2 regions of the Salinivibrio sp. IB282 genome follow, and region 2 is predicted to be linked to the other one. Evidence: predicted binding sites of a transcription regulator. Region 2 holds the regulator's gene; the other holds the start of a gene.
What was found. The regulator CRP, encoded in region 2, controls carbon source genes, mostly activating them, when cyclic AMP is high. The targets are predictions, from matches to a motif close to TGTGANNNNNNTCACA.
Positions count from the first base shown of each region.

Region 1: the regulator CRP is predicted to act here: its motif matches at 1,453-1,468, upstream of malT (HTH-type transcriptional regulator MalT).

Region 1 is NZ_MUET01000021.1:5,393-16,784, forward strand. It holds gene BZG14_RS06575 (glycogen/starch/alpha-glucan phosphorylase) at 1-1,113, opposite strand, end outside; gene malT (HTH-type transcriptional regulator MalT) at 1,620-4,328, shown strand; partial or broken gene BZG14_RS06585 (alpha-1,6-glucosidase domain-containing protein) at 4,539-5,716, shown strand; partial or broken gene BZG14_RS16000 (PAS domain S-box protein) at 6,046-7,725, shown strand; gene BZG14_RS06595 (DUF368 domain-containing protein) at 7,895-8,824, shown strand; gene BZG14_RS06600 (hypothetical protein) at 8,828-9,307, shown strand; gene BZG14_RS06605 (SCO family protein) at 9,304-9,891, shown strand; gene BZG14_RS06610 (copper chaperone PCu(A)C) at 9,894-10,370, shown strand; gene BZG14_RS06615 (Lpp/OprI family alanine-zipper lipoprotein) at 10,556-10,801, shown strand; gene BZG14_RS06620 (L,D-transpeptidase family protein) at 10,885-11,392, opposite strand, start outside.
Region 2 is NZ_MUET01000043.1:5,482-14,548, reverse strand. It holds gene BZG14_RS09975 (DUF1338 domain-containing protein) at 1-336, shown strand, start outside; gene BZG14_RS09970 (hypothetical protein) at 406-1,272, opposite strand; gene crp (cAMP-activated global transcriptional regulator CRP) at 1,403-2,035, opposite strand; gene BZG14_RS09960 (phosphoribulokinase) at 2,285-3,154, opposite strand; gene BZG14_RS09955 (YheU family protein) at 3,211-3,429, opposite strand; gene BZG14_RS09950 (hydrolase) at 3,558-4,547, opposite strand; gene BZG14_RS09945 (TIGR02444 family protein) at 4,531-5,007, opposite strand; gene BZG14_RS09940 (ABC transporter ATP-binding protein) at 5,016-6,944, opposite strand; gene kefG (glutathione-regulated potassium-efflux system ancillary protein KefG) at 7,142-7,723, shown strand; gene kefB (glutathione-regulated potassium-efflux system protein KefB) at 7,716-9,067, shown strand, end outside.

The DNA.
Region 1 (11,392 bases), on a different contig from region 2:
ACTCCAGGTTTCCAGCGCTTCGGGCAGTAAGGTGTGGTTAGTGTAAGCAAAAGTACGACTGGCGATTGACCACGCCTCATCCCAGCCCAGACGATAATCATCCAGCAATACGCGCATCAGCTCAGGAATCGCGATGGTGGGGTGGGTGTCGTTTAATTGAATGGTTTCATACTCTGGCAACGCCGCTAGAGCATGACCTGCCTCTAGGTGACGACGGAGGATATCTGCGACCGAGGCGGCACTGTGGAAGTACTGCTGCATCAAGCGCAGCGTCTTGCCCGAATCATGGTTATCGTTGGGGTAAAGGACTTTAGACAGGTTACCCGCATCAATATCTGCTTGCTGCGCATGGGTATACTCGCCCGCATTAAAAGCATCAAGCGCGAACGGTGTCAGTGCTCGACCTTCCCACAAACGCAATGGATAAACGGTGTTACTTTGGTAACCGACAATGGGTAAGTCCCAAGGCATTGCCTGGATTTTCAAGCTTGGCACCCATTGGCGATAGGTATGCCCTGCTTCTTCAACGACCTCAACATGACCATAAAAGCCGATAATTTGGGATAATTCAGGACGTACCAGTTCCCATGGGTAGCCTTCCGGTTCGCGCCATGCATCAGGAGCCTCTTGCTGCGCCCCTTCATGAAAAGACTGACGGAAAAGCCCATATTCATAATGTAATCCGTAACCCACTGCCGGATACTGCTGTGCCGCCAAAGAGTCCATAAAACAGGCCGCCAGACGTCCCAAGCCGCCATTACCCAGAGACGGATCACGCTCTTGTTCGAGTAAATCCGTTAACCCAAGCCCAAGCTCACTCACGGCATCGGCGATAGCATCGTACAAGCCCATGCTAATCAGGTTGTTCCCGGTTAAACGACCAATCAAAAACTCGAGGGATAAATAGTTAACACTTTTCGCTTGTTTAATGGCTTGATCGTGTTCAGTGGCCACCAAGTCACTCGTCGTGTGTTCGGCTAATGCGCGGCCAAGCGCGAGGTACCAATCACGCAGTTGAGCAGTATCTGGTGCGTGACCTAGCTGGGTTAAGTGTTGAACCATACTGATTTTAAACGCACTTTTATCAAACGCATGTTGCTGTTTTGGTGTCATGTCGTTGCTCTCGATAATGGAATGAAACCTTGATGGTTAGTCATCCTGCCCAACCCGAGCACGGCAAACATCCTCCCACGTCGTTCTCATCAAAGGAGGAGACCACAGGGCGTAGAGAGCCAGGTCACACATCAACAGTGAGCGGGCTCTCATCAAAATGAAGCACAGCCCACTGACTGGTGATCTTCATCACGCTATGAGACAAAAGCCTGTCTAAGCCGGCGATGAAAAAAACCGTCTAGCTTTTGGTGATTTTTGTGCGCTAGCGCAAATTAAACCCTGACAAACCAACATGAATGTGTACACCGACGATAAAAAAAGCCAAGAAAAAGGCAATTGAGTGACATTTATCACAATTATAAGGCGTAGTTGCACTAAATTAGGGCACCCGTTAAGAGATCAGGGATAGATCATAGTTTGTGTCTTTGAAGTTACATACACTGCAATCAGGACAGAGGTGCGCACCAAAGATGACGCACCGCATTTGTAGTGAAGGACAGTGTCTTATGTGGATCCCATCAAAGCTGACTCGGCCTGGACGGCTTTATAACGCGATATTGCGCCCGCGTGTGCTCGATATTTTACAACAAGCCCCCCACTATAAGCTGGTGCTGTTTCGCTCTCCGGCCGGTTATGGCAAAACCACCATGGCTGCCCAGTGGCTCGCCGATCAACCCAATGTCGGTTGGTTTAGCATTGATGACAGTGATAACGACAGCTTTCGCTTCATAAACTATTTATTACAAGCGTTGCACCAAGCCACCCAAGAAGGCTGCGCTAATACGATAAAACTGGCGGAAAAACGCCAATTCTCATCACTTCGTGCGCTCTTGTCTGATGTTTTTGCCGAACTGGCCGGATTTCACGCCACCAGCTATTTGGTGCTGGACGACTATCAACTGGTTGATAACGAAGAAATCCATGAAGCGATGCGCTTTTTCATCAAGCACATGCCAGAGAACCTCACGTTAGTGGTGACGTCACGCGCTAACCCACCACTGGGCACCGCGAACTTACGCGTGCGAGACCTGATGATCGAGATAGGCAACGAGCTTCTCGCGTTCGATAACGAAGAGACAACCCGGTTTTTCAACCAACGTATCGACGATGGCGTCGATGAATCGACCGCGAATGCCTTATGTACCTACGTCGAAGGTTGGCCATCCGCGCTGCAACTGATCGCCATTCAAGCGCAGCACCAAAAACGCACGCTAATGCAAAGCGCCGCCTCGTGTGCAGAATTTAACCATGCCCATCTTTGGGACTATCTAGCGGAAGAAGTCTTCGACTTGCTTGACACGGAGACACGTCAGTTTCTGATGAAAGTCTCAGTGTTAGAAATGTTCAATGATGAACTGGTTTTCGCCTTGACCGAGCGAGAAGACGCCCTGGGCATGCTTGAGTCACTGAATCGCTATGGTTTGTTTATCTATGCGCTGGAGGGGGATAACAATTGGTTCCGGTTTCACCATTTATTCGCGGAGTTTTTGGCCCACGAGCGCCAAGCCAGGATCCCCCACCAGCAACAAACCTTGCATCGACACGCGGCACTGGCTTGGCTAAAGCTGCAGTCCCCTCATCAAGCCTTGCGCCACGCACGCTATGCCAAAGACGATGCGTTGCTGGCCGATATTCTCAATCAACACGGCTGGCGTATGTTCAATCGTGGCGAACTATCCACACTCGCATCCGCGATTATCAAGCTCAGTGATGAGCTTTTATACCAATACCCCAATTTGAGCTTACTGCGTGCTTGGTTAGCACAAAGCCAACACAGGTATCACGAAGTTGGCGAGTTATTGGCCAGTGCCGAAAAGGCGTATCAAGCCCGCGACATTCCACTGGATATTGATTACCAAGGCAATGCCAATGCCCTGCTTGCCCAAGTAGCCATTAATGCGAATGAGCCTGAGCAAGCGATGCAGCTGGCAGAAAAAGCACTCGAGCAACTCGATAGCGCCAATTACCGAGGACGTATTGTCGCGACTTCCGTGGTTGGCGAGGTGAATCATGTGCTCGGCGAACTGGATCGCGCTTTATCCATGATGCAACAAACGGAAAAGTTAGCGCGCCAGCATCAGGTATATCACCAAGCGCTGTGGGCCATTTTACAGCAAAGTGAAATTCTCCTGGCACAAGGCTATGTGCAAGCCGCGTTTGAGTTGCTCGACAGCGCCGATCAGCTCATTGAAGATCAGCAATTGCACCAAGTTCCTTTACATGAATTTGCTCTACGGCTTCGCGCCCAAATACTCTGGTGTTGGAACCGACTGGATGAAGCTGAAGCCTGTGCGTATAAGGGGCTACAGGTTTTGGAAAACCAACCGCCGAGCAAGCATTTGCATAGCTACTCTATGCTCGCGCGCGTGGCTGTTAGTCGCGGTGAGTTAGATAAAGCGGCCAAAAGCATTGAGCACATAGAGCACCTTCTACGAGAGTCTGTTTATCATGTTGATTGGACCGCTAACGCGTCACTCTCGCTATTGCTCTATTGGCACGCCAAAAACGAACTGACCAATATGGATGAGTGGTTACATCAAGCCGTTCGCCCCGCGACCGCCTGCAACCACTTTAGCCAGCTTCAGTGGCGAAACATTGCCCGCGCGCACCTGCATTTGGGTCAGTATGATCAAGCACGTCAAGCGGTCGATTTTCTGCGCCGCGAAGCGAACCGGGCCAACTTAGTGACGGATAAAAACCGCAATCTCATCGTCGAGGCCGTGCTCGCCAGTAAAGTGCAAGAGACGGAATACGCCAAAAGTCTCTTGCAAGATGCCCTGATCCTAACCAATCAAACCGGGATGATGGGTAACTTTTTAATCGAAGGTGATGCGCTCTCATCATTGCTGCACGCGTTGATTGAACAACATGCGCTCGGCGCATTAGAGCGCCACCGGGCACAGCAGCTATTAAAAGAAATCGCCAGCCATCAGCGCTCACGCTCCACCCACTTTGATGAAGCCTTTGTCGAAAAACTGGTCAAGCACCCTAACGTGCCAGAGCTGGTGCGAACCAGCTCCCTGACGCAACGCGAATGGCAAGTGCTCGGCTTGATTTATTCCGGGTTTAGTAACGAGCAAATTGCTCATGAACTGGATGTCGCCGGTACCACCATCAAAACCCATATCCGTAACCTTTACCAAAAGCTCAATATTGCTAACCGTAAAGAAGCGGTCGTCACCGCCGAAAACCTCCTTCAGCTTATGGGTAACTAGTCATCTATGCCTACGCCCCCAGACTTTTCGGGGGCGTAGTGGTCTTTCGCTCTCCCCCTACTTTTCGTGATACTTTACTGAATTTCATCATCTTTTCTGCCATAACACGCTGAGTTTTAACCCGATCACGCATGGTAGGTGTCGCCCTTCAGTATGCTGCGCCTCAGTATTGACACATGAGGAATAATCAATGAAGCGCACTCACTTTTTGCAACCGCTCGGCGCATCGGTTGCCATCGCGACTATCATGGTGAAGGTTGGAAGAAGTCGCCAACGATCGCCAGTTTGTCCAAGCCACCCAAGCAAACCTGGCCGGCACAGGTATTGGTTCGTTTTCTGACCGACTTCGTGATGCGGTTCGTGGCGGCGGTCCATTCGATGGCGGCGAGTACCTGCGTAAAAACCAAGGCTTTGGTAATGGTCAATGGGTCGCGCCCAATGATCTGCAACAGCAAAGCAACGGGGAAAGAGCCAGTGCCCTGCATAACGCCGATTTAGTCCGTTTGGGTATGGCGGGTAATTTAAAAGATTTTCAGTTACAAATTGCCAATGGAGATACGGTCCGAGGCGACGAGGTCGATTACAACGGTCAACCGGCTGGCTACGCACAAGATGCTTGGGAGATCCAAAACTATGTCTCCAAGCACGACAACCAAACCTTGTGGGATAACAATCAATACAAATTCCCTTACGCCATGCCGCTCGCGACACGCGTCCGTGCCCAGGCCGTGTCACTCTCCACTGCACTGTTGGGACAAGGGGTGCCTTTTATTCACATGGGCAGCGAGATGCTTCGTTCAAAATCCATGCAGCGTGACTCATATGATTCGGGCGATTGGTATAACCGCGTCGACTTTACCCAACAAACCACGCAGTGGGATCAAGGGCTGCCGCGTGAAGATAAAGACGGCTACAACTGGCCGATGATTGAAACCGTGATTGCCAACCACAACAACGAGGCCAAACCAACGCCACAGGCAATCAGCAACATGGACAGCTACTTTAATGAGCTGGTGGCGCTGCGTACGTCGTCAGGGCTGTTCAATCTGGGCCAAGGCAGCGTGATCAACCAACGTGTCAGCTTTCACAATACAGGCGCCTCACAAATTTCAGGGCTAATTGTGATGAAAATTGATAACAGTGGCAGTCTGCTCGACAGCACGATGGATGCAACGCGTGACGGGATTATCGTCGCGATCAATGCCTCAGGCGCGGCGGTCAATGACTTTGCCAACATCGACGCCACCGGCTATCAGCTTCACAGCTTGCAAGCCAATGCGGGCAACGGCTCGATAGCGTATAACCAACAGCCCGCTCAAGTGACCAACGGCAAACTCACTGTACCCGCTTGGTCCGTCGCCGTGTTCGAGAAACCTCAACAGCCTTAACCATCATTTGGGGGAGTCCGGCTCCCCCACTCCACTTGCCGCCCGGACATACAGGCTTAACGCCATCATCATCAACCTAGCCTTCCTTTAAAAAGCCGTTAAATACACGAGTTTTCTGGCCCGCGCTCGCGTTATTTATAGTGATATCAACGCTTGAATACGCTTTGACAGTATTTCCTCGTTTTTTGTGTTGCTATTGGCATAAACGCTGATCGGTTCACTCAACACCCGAGTACAGGATGTGATACGGTATTTCTCTCTAATTGGAACTGACATCACACTCATCAATAGTCACCGAGGAGTGTGAGCGGTCAATAAGGAATAAGTGAATGTTAAAAGATTTGGTCGTTGATGGACGTTATAAAAAAACACTGGATCAGTCGATACACGCTATCGTGACCATCGACGAAAAAAATGATGTTATCTATTTCAACGATGCTGCTGAATCGCTGTGGGGTTATCAACGCAATGAAGTATTAGGTCACAACGTCAAAATGCTGGTTCCAGAAGAAATTCGGGGCAGTCATGACGGGTTCATTAATCATCACCGTACGACCCAAGAAAATCGCATCGTCGGAACATCTCGCGATGTACAGTTAGAAAGAAAAGATAGAACTCGTGTATGGGTGAACATCTCGTTAAACCATATTAAACATGCTGGAAAATCTACTTACACCGCATTTGTTCACGATATCTCTTCACAAAAACAAGCTCAAGAGATTGTTCATCAAACCCTCGAGCAAGCTCTAGATGCAGTCGTGACTATCGATGGCCGTAACTGCATCACCTTTGCTAATAAATCTGCTGAGCAAATGTGGGGATACTCTCGGGACGAAATGCTAGGCCATAACGTAAAAATGTTGGTGCCTGAACAACACCGTCATGAGCATGATGAATTAGTCAATCGAAACCGAAGAACCGGTATCAACAAAATTGTGGGCTCCACCCGCGAAGTCCCTTTCGTACGTAAAAATGGTGAAAACCGTTGGGGAAGTTTCTCAATATCTAAAATAGAACTTGATGACGAGATTCAGTACACCGCGTTTGTCAAAGACGTCACAGAGGAAGTTGAGCGTCGGGAAGAATTCAAAATGCTGTCGATGGTAGCAAATGAGACAGATAACTCAGTCATCATTACCGATGCTGACGGCTATACCCGTTATGTTAACCAAGGGTTTGAAAAACTTACAGGTTATACAATGTCGGAAATGCGCGGCAAAAAACCAGGTACCATGCTTCAAGGGCCAGGAACTAACACCGAAACTGTCGCGAAAATCTCACAAAAACTAAAAAATCGCGAACCCTTTTACGACGAGCTCCTTAATTATAACAAACACGGTGATGCCTATTGGATATCTGTCTCTATCAATCCAATTTTTGATGATAACGGACAGTTATCTAGCTTTATTTCTATTCAAGCTGATATCACCGAAGCGAAACAACGATCACTTGAGGCAGAACGTCGATTTGATGCGATCAGTGTCAGCAACGGCATTATGCAGTGGAGTCTTGACGGTACACCTGATTCGTTTAATTCGTACATGCTTGACCACTTACGCGCAGAAACATCGTCGAACTCAGAAATTCTAAGCAACAACCTCAAGAATAAGCTCGGAGAACCGACATTTAGCGATGTGCTCTCGGGTAAACAAATAAAAGAAGTACTGCCGTTTACAGCTGCAGACGGAAGCGAACGCCGTTTCGATACTGTCGTCGCCCCCATTTTTGACTCCGAAGGGAACCCTGTGTACCTCGTCTCCTACGGTATTGATGTGACCAATAGAGCCCAAGCTGTTGATGTAACGGAGAAGGAAATGACAAAAGTCGAAGCATCTAGCAGCGAAATACAACAAATTATTGGTGTAATAAACGGCATCGCCGAACAGACAAACTTACTTGCGCTCAACGCAGCTATTGAAGCAGCTCGGGCCGGTGAGTCGGGCCGAGGTTTTGCCGTGGTCGCCGATGAAGTACGACAATTGGCACAACGCTCTGGAGAGTCTGCAGCCGAAATTCGTCGCCTTGTCGATCAAACGAATGAACGCGTGAGGGCACTAGCTGATGCTCTTCAAAATTTAAATGGCGAAGACGACTAGTCGTCCTAGTATAAGCAGGCCTATCACTGACGATTCATCTCGGTATAATGCAGCCCTTAGCTTTTTATCGATGAATAGCATTATGATCAAGAACCTGGTCTCAACTTACCTTAAAGGCATGGCGATGGGGGCTGCAGATGTGGTTCCTGGTGTCTCTGGCGGCACCATCGCATTTATTACTGGTATCTACACCCAGTTACTTGAGAGTATTCGGCGTATCACGCCGCGCCTTTTTACACTCTGGCGCAAGGAAGGGTTCAAGGCCGTCTGGCACCATATCAACGGCACCTTTCTTTGTGTGCTCTTAGCCGGCATTCTGACCAGTATTGCCAGTTTGGCCAAAGGGATAAGCTGGATGCTCACCCATCACCCGATCCCACTGTGGTCGTTTTTCTTTGGCTTGATCATCGCTTCAGCGTTGCATATTGCCAAACAATTGCCCGCCCCCAGAATAAGGCCTAAAACCGTTCTCGCCGCACTGCTAGGGATCGGGTTTGCCTATTGGATTACTATTGCGAACCCGTTGCAGCTCACCGCCTCGCCGCTCACCGTCTTTCTCGCCGGCGCCATCGCGATTTGCGCTATGATTTTGCCTGGGATCTCTGGCAGTTTTATTCTGCTGTTGCTGGGAATGTACAGTCCGATCCTAGATGCGGTTCATCAAACGCAGTTTGGCTTACTGGGATTATTTGCGGTGGGCGCGGTGACTGGCTTATTGACCTTTTCGCACCTGTTGTCATGGCTGCTGCGCCGCTACTACGCGCTAACGCTCGCGTTTCTGACCGGCCTGATGTTGGGCACGCTAGGTAAAATCTGGCCGTGGAAACACACGCTTACATGGCGTACCAACTCATCCGGTGAGCAAGTGCCTCTGATGCAAGATAACCTTCTACCGGGCGCGTACGAGGCAATCGTGGGACACCCGGCACAAGTTAGCTTGGCCATCATTGCCATGATAGGTGGCTTTGTGCTGGTATTATTGCTGGAGCGTTTCTCGCCTAAGCAGGACTAAATAATGCATATATCACCCTCACAATCACCCGTGAGTCGCCCATTGTTTATCACTGTCGGTCTCTTAATGCTGGCAGTGATGGCTTTTTTTCTTCCCTCTTGGCTATCTGGCTTTTTCTCGACCGCTTCGAGTTCAACCGTCGCGCCAGCCGCCTACTGTTCGCTAAATCAGCAAACGTGCCAATACAAGGGTTATCAAGCCCACTTAGGCAATCCAGTGGTTCATCCACTACACGCCAATACCCTCACGGTAACCGCCCCCCAGGCGCTTAACACGGATACCTTGCTCGTGAAGCTCCAAGGCGTCGAAATGAATATGGGGGAATATCGGCTGGTGCTTAAACAAACCGATAAACTGACTTACCAAGGGCAATTGATGCTGCCCGTTTGCACTGAAGACAGCATGACCTGGGCGGGAACCATTACACTTAATGATGATGCAAACACGCTATTCCCCATTAAAGTAAGCATGGAGCGACTATGAGTAAGAAAGCTTGGCTTGTCGCCATTATTGCCGTTTGTTTTGGCTTGGGTGCCCGCGCGCTATTTGATCACTATCAAACGTCACAAAAGCAGGCACAAGCGGGTGCATTACAATCACAAGGGCAACCGTTTAACCTTTACAATACCGATGACCCACGTCCGCGCATTGTTTACTTCGGTTATACCCATTGTCCTGATGTTTGTCCCACCTCGCTCGCCGTACTATCTGCTGCGTTAAAATCGCTCCCTGAGTCGACACGAAACGCGGTGTCGCCAGTCTTTATCACCCTCGACCCAAAGCGTGATACCAGCGAAAAAGCCGCGGAGTATGCCCATTTTTTCCATCCGGCCATCACCGGCGTCAGTGGTTCAGAAGCACAAATCGCCCAGCTGGCAAACCGTTACGGAGTTTTATATCGCATCACCGAGCTGGAAGACTCCGCCATGGACTATGCCGTTGACCATAGCTCCTTTTTTTATTTTCTCTCACCGAACGGTGAACTCGTAGAGAAAGTCCCTCACACCTTAAACCCTGAGATGCTGATCGCAGCGATTGAACGGGTGACTGGTCAAAACAAGGAATAACAATGACATCATTCAAATCTTTTATTGCCGCTATCGCTTTTATGGTTGCCCCATTGGTGCATGCCCATGGTGAGTTTTTTATTCATGATGCCTACGCGCGTGCCACTGCACCTGGCGCACCAAATAGCGCCGCTTTCATGGTGCTCGATAATCAAAGCAAGGTGCTAAAACGGGTGGTGAGTGCGAGTACACCGGCGGCGAAACGGGTAGAGTTGCATGAGCATGCCATGGTAGATGGCATGATGGAAATGCGACAAATTGCGCAAATCTTGGTGCCTGAAGGCGAGCAAGTCACATTAAAGCCAGGAGGCCTGCATGTGATGCTATTTGATCTTACCCAGCCACTCAAAGTAGGCGAGCACATTTCGTTGACCTTAAACACTGCAGACGGTCATTCACTGACCAAGCAGATCCCAGTGAAATCAGTCATGGATGGTATGCAGCACCATAGCGATGAAGGAAATCATCACCACGAATAGTCTTTAACGTGTCTCGATGGATGGGTCGAACAGCGCGTTAAATGTTAACTGTGTCAAGGTATGGCCGCCAAGTTGAGGATTCAGCAGCAAAATCCCCTACCAGCGTCTATGGTAAAAGGTAGTCGCGCTTGCGCGTGACCCTTTTGACGTGATTGCTATCTCCAACAACAATAGCGAGGTTCTCTATGAAAATCCGTCCAATGGCGCTAGCAGCAATAGCTTCAACCGTGTTGCTCGTCGGCTGTACTAGCAACACCGCACTACAACAAAGTGTTGATGATTTATCCGCGAAAGTCGATGCGCTCTCTAACGACGTTTCTATGATGAAAAGCGACGTGAGTGATACCAAAGATACCTCTCAAATGGCCTATGACGAAGCCAAACGTGCTAACAAGCGCATTGATAATATGGCGCAGTCGTATACCAAGTAGCGTATCGACTTAAGCACCGACGACGCATTGAATAAACAAAACGGCGCTACGCCATGCGCCGTTTTCATGCTGTTATCTGACGTTTACTCCTTCGTTCGCCTCACTGGCTTGACATCTACGTCTGCACGCTCGAGACGCTGCCAGGCTTTTAACTGTGCTGGGGTCAGTGTCGCGATCTCTATCGGCACGCCTTCCTGAACCGATAACGCCGCTCGGTACCGCTGAGGTGACAATTCCAATCGCGCTAACATCGCTAACACCTGAGGATCAGGCTCAATCGACAAACGCGCTTTGGTCTCTTTTTCATTTTTTGACAAAGGACGATGGGCTTCTACCATCACGCGCCCATCAGGCTCAACGCTTAGCTTCGCGGGTTGATTAATCACCCTCACGGGAGTATGAACGTCCACTTGCTCAAACAGCCATGCCACATCGTCAGGACGAAGTCGGATACAGCCCGCGCTGACTCGCAGCCCAATACCAAACGACTTATTCGTGCCATGAATTAAATACTCACCGTTACCGAAGCCCAACCTTAGCGCATGTTCACCTAAGGGATTGTTTGGTCCTGCCGGCACCACATCAGGCAAA
Region 2 (9,067 bases):
TCTTGGGTGGCGGCACACGGTTATGGTGCCAACCATTTTACCGTGAGTGTGAATCAGCTGAATGCGCATGATGATTGCCTCTCGGTGAATAACCAATTGCGCGACAATGGCTTTGCGATTAACGAGTCAGGCGGGGAAGTCAAAGGTGACGCGTCGGTGTATCTGGAGCAATCCTCCACCATGGCGGATCGCGTGCCAGTTGCTTTTTCTGATGACACGCAAACCATCCCGGGTGGTTTTTATGAGTTTGCTAAGCGTTATGTTCTGCCCAATGGTGAGCTTTACCAAGGTTTTGTGGCTGCCTCGGCAGACAAAATCTTTGAAAGCACCCATTAGTGCGCCACACATCGCTTAATCGACATCATAGGGAAAAGGGAGCGTATGCTATGCTCCCTTTTTTATCGTCTATTCAGCCTCGATATCGAGCCAATACGTGTCTGGAATCGCTTGTGTTTCGTTGCTTAAATGCGGGTTATCGACCCGGATCACGGTGCGTTCATCAATGTTGGCTTTTTCAAACGTTTCTTTGACCAGCGGAGCGTTGTTGAAAAACTCAATAAATGATCCGTCTTGGTATGCCGCTTCAAAAGCACCATTCAACATGTCGGCGACGTCAGCATGTTGCGGAGACACAAACAGGAACATCGGGAAGCGATAGATCAGCATCAGGTGCGGGTCAACTAACAGATTACCGTATTGTGGCCGCTCGGCTAATTCACTAAAAGGCTCAATCAAGGCACGCGGGAAGAGATCAGCACGACCTGTATCAACCACTTTGAAAATATTTTCAAAGCTCGATATTTCGCGTACGCGAAATCCCGCTGAGTTGAGCACCTTGACGTCGGCCCAGCCCTGTCCCTGAATCATGGTAAGAGACTGCAAATCACCCGCGCTACTTATCTGAGCGAGTTGGGGCTCTGTGGTTTGGTTGGTAATAAACAGGCGATGGCCGAGTAGACCACGAAACACGGGATAGCGAATGGGGATCAGTTCAGATTCCAGCGTGCGGTCGGCACCCAGCCAGTCGATAGTGAGCTTGCCTTGCTTGAGCATTTCCACCTTACGAGACTGAGAGCCAATTTGGCCGTCAAAAGCTTGCAAGGTGACAGGCTCTCCTGATTTTTCGGCAAGAAACTCAATCAGCTCAATGGCATAGAGATCAAGCGCCGACCCAGCGCGTGGCTCGGGGTGCACAATTGTGGTATTGGACACGGCATGGGCTGAAAGCACAGAGAGCGCCAAGGCGGTGAGAGAAACCATGAGTTTTTTCATAAACGATACCTTGTTAGTTTTATGTTAACCATATCGTTTTGAGTGTAGAAGTTATCCAGACGCTTGCCAGAAAGCGGAGATAAAAAAACCGACGCCAGGGCGTCGGTTGGTGATACAGAGAGCGGCGCAATTAGCGTGTGCCGTATACCACGATGGTTTTACCGTGTGCGGAAATGAGGTTTTGCTCTTCCAGCATTTTGAGGATACGTCCCACGGTTTCACGCGAACAGCCGACGATTTGGCCAATTTCCTGACGAGTGATCTTAATTTGCATACCGTCAGGGTGTGTCATGGCATCCGGCTGTTTAGCCAAGTTCAACAAGGTTTGCGCGATGCGGCCTGTGACGTCCAGGAAGGCGAGATCCCCGACCTTTTGGCTCGTTACCTGCAAACGACGCGCCATTTGTGAAGACAGGCGCATTAAGATGTCAGGATTCACTTGAATGAGCTGGCGGAACTTCTTAAATGAAATCTCTGCCACTTCACACGGTGATTTAGCGCGCACCCAAGCAGTGCGCTCTTGGTCTTCTTCGAAAAGTCCGAGCTCACCAATGAAGTCACCTTGGTTAAGGTAAGACAGGATCATTTCCTTGCCTTCTTCATCTTTGATCAGTACGGCCACAGACCCTTTCACGATGTAATACAAGGTCTCCGCCTTCTCACCTGCATGGATAAGCGTGCTTTTAGACGGATACTTATGAATATGACAATGTGAAAGGAACCACTCGAGTGTAGGGTCTGTTTGAGGTTTTCCTGGAACCATATAACTTATTTCCTCTGCATGTGTTGCCCGGCAACAACGTCCTATCTTTGTCTGAGGGGTAACCCATCAGATCATTGCACAGAATACGAAGTCTGAACGCGGGCTACAAGCTCACTGTATGTTAACAAGAGTGTATCTTTTTTTGTTGGTGATTTCTTGATTTTGATCTAGGCCAACCGCCTAAAAATCTGGCAAAAACGTGGCTAAGATCACGGCTTGAGAAGTAATACATCATGGATGCGCTACGCCTTAGCCAATCTTGCCTTTTTCTATCAATTGTTGGATCAATGGACGGATGATCAATTCCATCGCAAAGCCCATTTTTCCTCCCGGTACCACTAAGGTGTTATGCCGTGACATAAACGACCCGGTGATCATTTGCAACAGATAAGGGAAGTCGACGTTTTTCATTCCACGAAAGCGGATCACCACAAAACTTTCATCCAAAGACGGGATACCTTTGGCATTTAATGGGTTTGAGGTATCTACCGTCGGCACGCGTTGAAAGTTGATATGGGTGCGAGAAAACTGCGGGGTGATGTAGTGCAGGTAATCATCCATTGAGCGCACAATCGAGTCGGTCACCGCCTCACGAGAGTGGCCTCTATCGCGCGTATCGCGGACAAATTTTTGAATCCACTCTAGGTTGACGATCGGCACCATTCCAATCAAGAGATCGACATGCTGTGCAACATTGACATCACCATCGACCACTCCGCCGTGCAGTCCCTCGTAAAACAATACATTGGTATTGTCGGCTAAGTCTTGCCATGGCGTGAAGGTGCCAGGCATTTGGTTATAGGGCACCGCTTCATCAAAGGTATGTAAATAGCGGCGATATTTCCCGGTGCCTTGCTCACCATACTCACGGAAAAACTGCTCTAGCCGCGGGAAATCGTTGGCCGTGGGGCCAAAGTAGCTGATATGTTTGCCTTGTTCACGTGCTTTACGGATCTCGACGTCCATTTCAGGACGGGTAAAGCGATGAAAGCTATCCCCTTCTAGCCAGGCCGCTTTGATGTTCATCATCTGGAACATCTTTCGGAAGGCTTCCGAGGTGGTGGTGGTACCGGCTCCTGATGAGCCGGTGACCGCAATAATAGGATGTTTAGCCGACATGACGCGCCCTGTCATTCAGTCTGAATTTGTATCGCGATACGGCGTGTACTGCGATGCTAAGAGCCGAGTGCTGTTTTACGACGAATATCCACTGTCTCGTGCAACTCGGAATATACAATCACGGCGTCCCCGGATTGCAATTGTTGGCGAACATCATCCACTTTTTGTGCAAAGCTGACTTCTTGCTCACCATAATCGGTTCCTTCCCGTAACACAAAGTGCTCGATTAACGCTGTCAGCGTCTCGTCAGGAATCGACTGCCATGGAACCATCATACTACATCACCTTTTAGTGATCTCAGGATGGCATCCTCGGATGCCTGATGTGAATGTTGTGAATTAGCTCGCATTTTACCCGATCATACCAGTCAATGCAGTGGTTCTCTTTGCTTCCTTTGACGGTGCTAACGCGCCGACTTACTCAGTGACTCATGCGGCAAATAAGCGGCGAGCCAGCCAGGCACCGCTTGCTCAAGCCAAAACTGAGGTTGGCGCCAACTACCGGCGACAAAGCCAACATGGCCGCCATGCTCAGTGAGTTGATAGTCAATGTTCGCGGGTAATGGGGAGGTTGGGATCACCGCGTCGGTCATAAAAGGATCGTCTTTGGCATGAATGATGGCCAACGGTGTCTTAATGGTATTAAGCACGGAAAGGCCGCTACAGGCGTGATAATAATGGTGCGCATCGTCAAAGCCATGAAGCGGGGCAGTCACGGTTTGGTCAAACTCGAACAAGGTTTTTATCGTCGGGCGCTCCCCCGCGTGCCATCGGCCCACTTGCTGATGACGTGTGAGTTTTTCCGCTAGGGTTTGGCGCATCGAGCGCAACAAATAGGCTTGATAAATACGGGAAAAGCCTTGTTGGATACGCATCGAGCAAGCGGCAAGGTCAAGTGGCGGCGACACGGCGCAACCACAGGCCACGATGGGATCATCGTGATAGTCCGCCAGGTAACGCACCAGCATGTTCCCCCCCAAAGAGACCCCGACTGCGCCAATTTGACTCTTTGGATAGGTTTGACGTAAATGGGTGAAGAAGGCACGCGCGTCCTGGGTTTCTCCCGAGTGATAGGTTCGCGCGGCACGATTAAGGCGGCCACTGCAGCTGCGAAAGTGCATCACCACGCCGCACCAACCTTGGCGTTGGAAGGCCGCGAGCAAGCCGTTGGCATAGGGGCTGTCGAAACTGCCTGCTAAGCCATGGAATAAAACAACAATCGGCTGTCCAGGCTGCGGCTGATGTGTCCATGCCAGATCGACAAAATCGCCATCAGGCAGATCAAATTGCTGCCAGCGAGGGGTGAAAAGCGGGGCTCGACGCAAAAAGCGAGGCAACAAGGTTTGTAAGTGCGCGTTCCGCGCGCTGGGAATGGGTTTAAACGGTGTCATCATGGTTGCTTCCCTCTTCCTCGGCGGGCGTCACCTTCAGTGATGTATATAGGTTGCGTGCTGATGGTGACAGCTGACGGCAATAGTAGGCGAGAGGAGAGGCGGTGTCCGTGAGCCAGGTTTGACGATTGAGGGCATCGACTAAATCTTGCTGTTGGAATTTTTCTAAACTGAGCTCAAAGTTGAGCATTTTTTTGTACTGCCCACTGCCGACCCGCGGCTTCAACTCTCGCCGAAGGTGACGATAGGCAATAAGCAAATGCTCAGAGCGGCTTAACGCATGCTTCAGTTGTGTGAGGCTCTCGGGCGCAAGCCCATAGCCGTGTTGTTCAATCCAGGCGAGTAACAAGGCAAGATTCACGTTGCCTTGGTGCTCGTCTTGCAGCCTGAGGCAAGCTTGCTTTACCTCGGGCTTGCCATAATGATGTAAACAAAACTGCCACAGGTCGGCGGGATTCGCCATCCCAGGGGTTAGTCCTGATTGAATGTCGCCTCCAGGGCTTCCAGCTCTTCTTGTCGCTCCATCCATTCTTGTTCCACCTCTTCGAGCGTCGATTTAGCATCCGCTTGACGTTGCAATTGCGCCGTGAGCCGCGCCTTATTATCACTGTGGTAAATCTCGGGGTCCGCCAACTGATTTTCTGCGTCAGAGATAATGGCAGAGAGTTGTTCTATCTGTGTGTCGAGATTGTCAATTTTTTTCCGCAAAGGCGCGGTTTGCTTACGTAACTCGGCATCGCGGCGTTTTTGTGCTTTACGATCCACCTGTGTTTGTTGCGGCGCCGTTTTCTCCGCGGCCGCTTGTTTTTTGCTCTCAGCGCGATCAGCGCGCTGTTGATCGGTCAGCCAACGGTGATAATCGTTCAAGTCTCCATCAAAGGGTAGCACTGCGCCATTGTCGACCAAATACAAGTCATCGGTGGTGGCGCGCAGCAAGAAGCGATCGTGACTGACAATCACCATCGCACCCTCGTAAGACTGCAAGGCGAGTGTCAGCGCTTGGCGCATATCCAAGTCCAGATGGTTGGTTGGCTCATCGAGTAACAGTAAGTTCGGTTTTTGCCATACCAATAAGGCGAGCACCAAGCGGGCTTTTTCGCCTCCAGAGAAGGGCCCGATGGGCTCGAGCGCCTTGTCGCCTTGAAAGCCAAACCGGCCGAGAAAATCACGTAAGGTTTGCTCAGCGGTGGTGGGGGCTAACCGGTTTAGGTGCTGAAGTGGCGTATCGTCGATGCGCAACGTATCGAGTTGGTGTTGGGCAAAGTAGCCAATTTTCACCCCTTGTGAATAGGTTAATTCACCGGCCATGGCGGGTAAGCTGCCCGCGAGGAGTTTAATCAGGGTCGACTTACCCGCCCCATTGCGCCCCAGCAAGCCAATGCGTGCCCCCGGTACCAGGTTAAGGCGAATGTTTTCAATAATAGGTGTCTTATCATAACCCGCCGCCACTTTGTCCATCATTAAAATGGGGGTGGGTAAGGCGTCCGGCGTGAAGAAGGTAAAACTAAACGGGTTATCGTATTGCGCGGGCAATACCTTCTCCATCCGCTCAAGGGCTTTGATCCGGCTTTGCGCTTGGCGGGCCTTGGTGGCTTTGTAACGAAAGCGATCGATATACGATTGCATGTGGGCAATTTGCTTTTGTTGCTTTTCGTACTGCGCCTGTTGTTGGGCCAATTTTTGCGCGCGCATTTGCTCAAAGTCGGAATAATTACCCGTGTATTCATTGAGCTGTTGATGCTCGATGTGAATGATGCGATTGACAACAGGATCCAAGAAATCCCGGTCGTGAGAGATCAACACCAAGGTACCTGGATATTGCTGTAGCCATTTTTCTAGCCACATGACCGCATCGAGATCTAGGTGGTTAGTGGGTTCATCGAGCAACAATAGATCAGAGCGACATAATAGCGCTTGTGCTAAGTTCAGCCGCATTCGCCAGCCACCTGAGAACTGGGTGAGTGACCAGTGGATTTGTGGTTGGCTAAAGCCCAAACCATCTAATAAGCTGGCCGCACGCGCTTCAATGGTATAACCACCAATGGCATCCAATTTATCGTGTAACATCGCCACCGCGTTACCGTCATCACGGGCTTCGGCGTCGCGTAGGGCTTGCTGTAGCGCGCGGTATTCGCTGTCGCCATCAATCACGTACTCGAGCGCGCTTTTGTCGAGCGCGGGGGTTTCTTGCGCCACCCATGCTACCTGCCACTGACTCGGGTAGTCACAATGGCCGGCATCCAACGATAATTGATGGCGCAGCAAGGCAAACAGACTCGATTTGCCACAGCCATTTTTGCCCACCAGACCGACTTTGTCGCCCGGTGAGATAGTGGCAGAAGTGTGGTCAAGCAGGGGCTTACCCCCTCGAAGCAGTTGAATATCGGAGAAGCGAATCATGATTTCTCAGTCTGTCTCGGGTTGATGGGTGCGCATTGTCGCGCGGTCGTTATACCAGCTTGATACCGGGATTGCCAAATTCTACCGCGTCATCCCACTGGTCAGACACAGACGGGGCATGTTTGTGTGTTAAAGTTAAAAACACGGAATAAATGAACAGATTGCGTTCTGACCATAATCATAAGACAAGGAAGCCTATGCCCCGAGATAAGGCTGAAAGCCCCTCTCTTCCCAAGGTACTGGTGATTTTTGCTCACCCCGACCCCGATGAATCCGTTGCCAATCGTCGTTTAATTGAGGCCATTACGCCGCTGGCCCATGTCAGCGTGCACGATATTTACGCCGCCTACCCGGATTTTGTGGTGGACGTCCATCATGAGCGCGCGTTGGTCACTGACGCCGATGTGTTGGTCTTTCAGCATCCACTGCAAATGTATTCCTGTCCGGCGCTGTTGAAAGAGTGGATAGATGTGGTGCTCGGGAAAGGGTTTGCACATGGGCAAGGCGGGGATGCGTTGGCCGGTAAAACCTGCCGCTTTGTGGTGACCACCGGGGGAGCGGCCGAAGCGTTTAGTCAACAAGGTTACAACAAATATTCGATGGCCGAGCTACTGCAGCCTTTTGAGTTAACCGCCTCATTATGTCGGATGGATTGGATCCCACCGTTGGTCTTGCACTGGGCGCGCCGCGTTGGCGATGCCGATCGCGAAGCGTTTGCTGAGATTTATGCCGATTGGCTCGCTGACCCATTGGCGCACCAAGGAGGCGAGGATGGATAACAACCTCTTATCGGTGGCCTTTGTTTTTTTATTGGCGGCGGTGATTGCGGTTCCTCTTGCCCAGCGCTTGGGTATGGGCTCGGTGCTTGGCTATTTGCTGGCAGGCATAGTGATCGGGCCCTGGGGGCTGGGCCTGGTCCGTGATGTGGATGCGATTCTCCATTTTGCCGAATTTGGCGTGGTGCTGCTGCTTTTTCTGATTGGCTTGGAGCTTAACCCTAAAAAGCTATTGAAAATGTGGCGCCCTATTATCGGCCTTGGTGGTAGCCAAGTGGTGCTGACCGGGATCGTGATAGGGTCATTAAGTATCTTCGCTGGGCTCACGTTGCCACAAGGCGTGGTGATCGGGGCGGGGCTGGCGCTTTCTTCTACCGCGATTGCGATGAAAATCATCGAAGACCAACGTTTAATGCGCAGCGAAACCGGACAATCTGGATTTGCCGTTTTATTATTTCAAGATATCGCCGTGATCCCGATACTGGCTGTGATCCCAGCGTTGGCCGGTGGCAGTGCTGGCAGTTGGCTCGACGTATTATGGATGTTTGTCGGCATTGGTATTTTGCTGGTGGGCGGTCATTTCCTTCTGCGTCCGCTGTTTCGTTTAGTGGCCATGAGCGGCGTCACCGAGCTATTTACAGTGACCTCGCTGGCCTTGGTGATCGGGATTGCCCTGGCGATGCAAGCGTTAGGCCTATCGATGGCGCTGGGGGCGTTTCTTGCGGGCGTATTGCTTGCGGAAAGTGAATACCGTCATGAATTAGAAACCGCGATTGAGCCTTTTAAAGGTTTGTTGCTTGGGCTGTTCTTTATTGCAGTGGGAATGACCGTTGATCTCGGTCTATTGCTCGACTACCCACTGGCCATACTGGGAGCGGTCGCGGCGTTGATCTTGGTGAAGACCTTGCTGCTTTATGGCTTGGCGCGTGCCTTTGGGGTGGTGCCAAAAGCGCGCAGTCAAATGGCGGTATTACTCAGCCAAGGGGGAGAGTTTGCGTTTGTTATTTTCAATGCAGCGCGTAGCCAGGGCTTACTTGACCAAGAGTTAAACGCGTTTTTGTTGGTGGTGGTGAGCTTGTCGATGATGACCACGCCTTTAATGCTGACGCTTCAACAACGCTGGTTTGCTCGCACGTTTAATGAGCCTGAAGAAGCGCCACCACAAGGGCAGTTTGAGCAGGCCGATGCGCGCGTGATCATTGCCGGTTTTGGTCGCTTTGGTCAGGTGGTAGGCCGGTTGATGTTCGCCAATAAAATTGGGGTAACCATATTAGAACGTGATCCGACGCAAATTAAGCTGCTACGTCGTTTTGGCTATGAAGTGTATTATGGCGACGCAACCCAGCT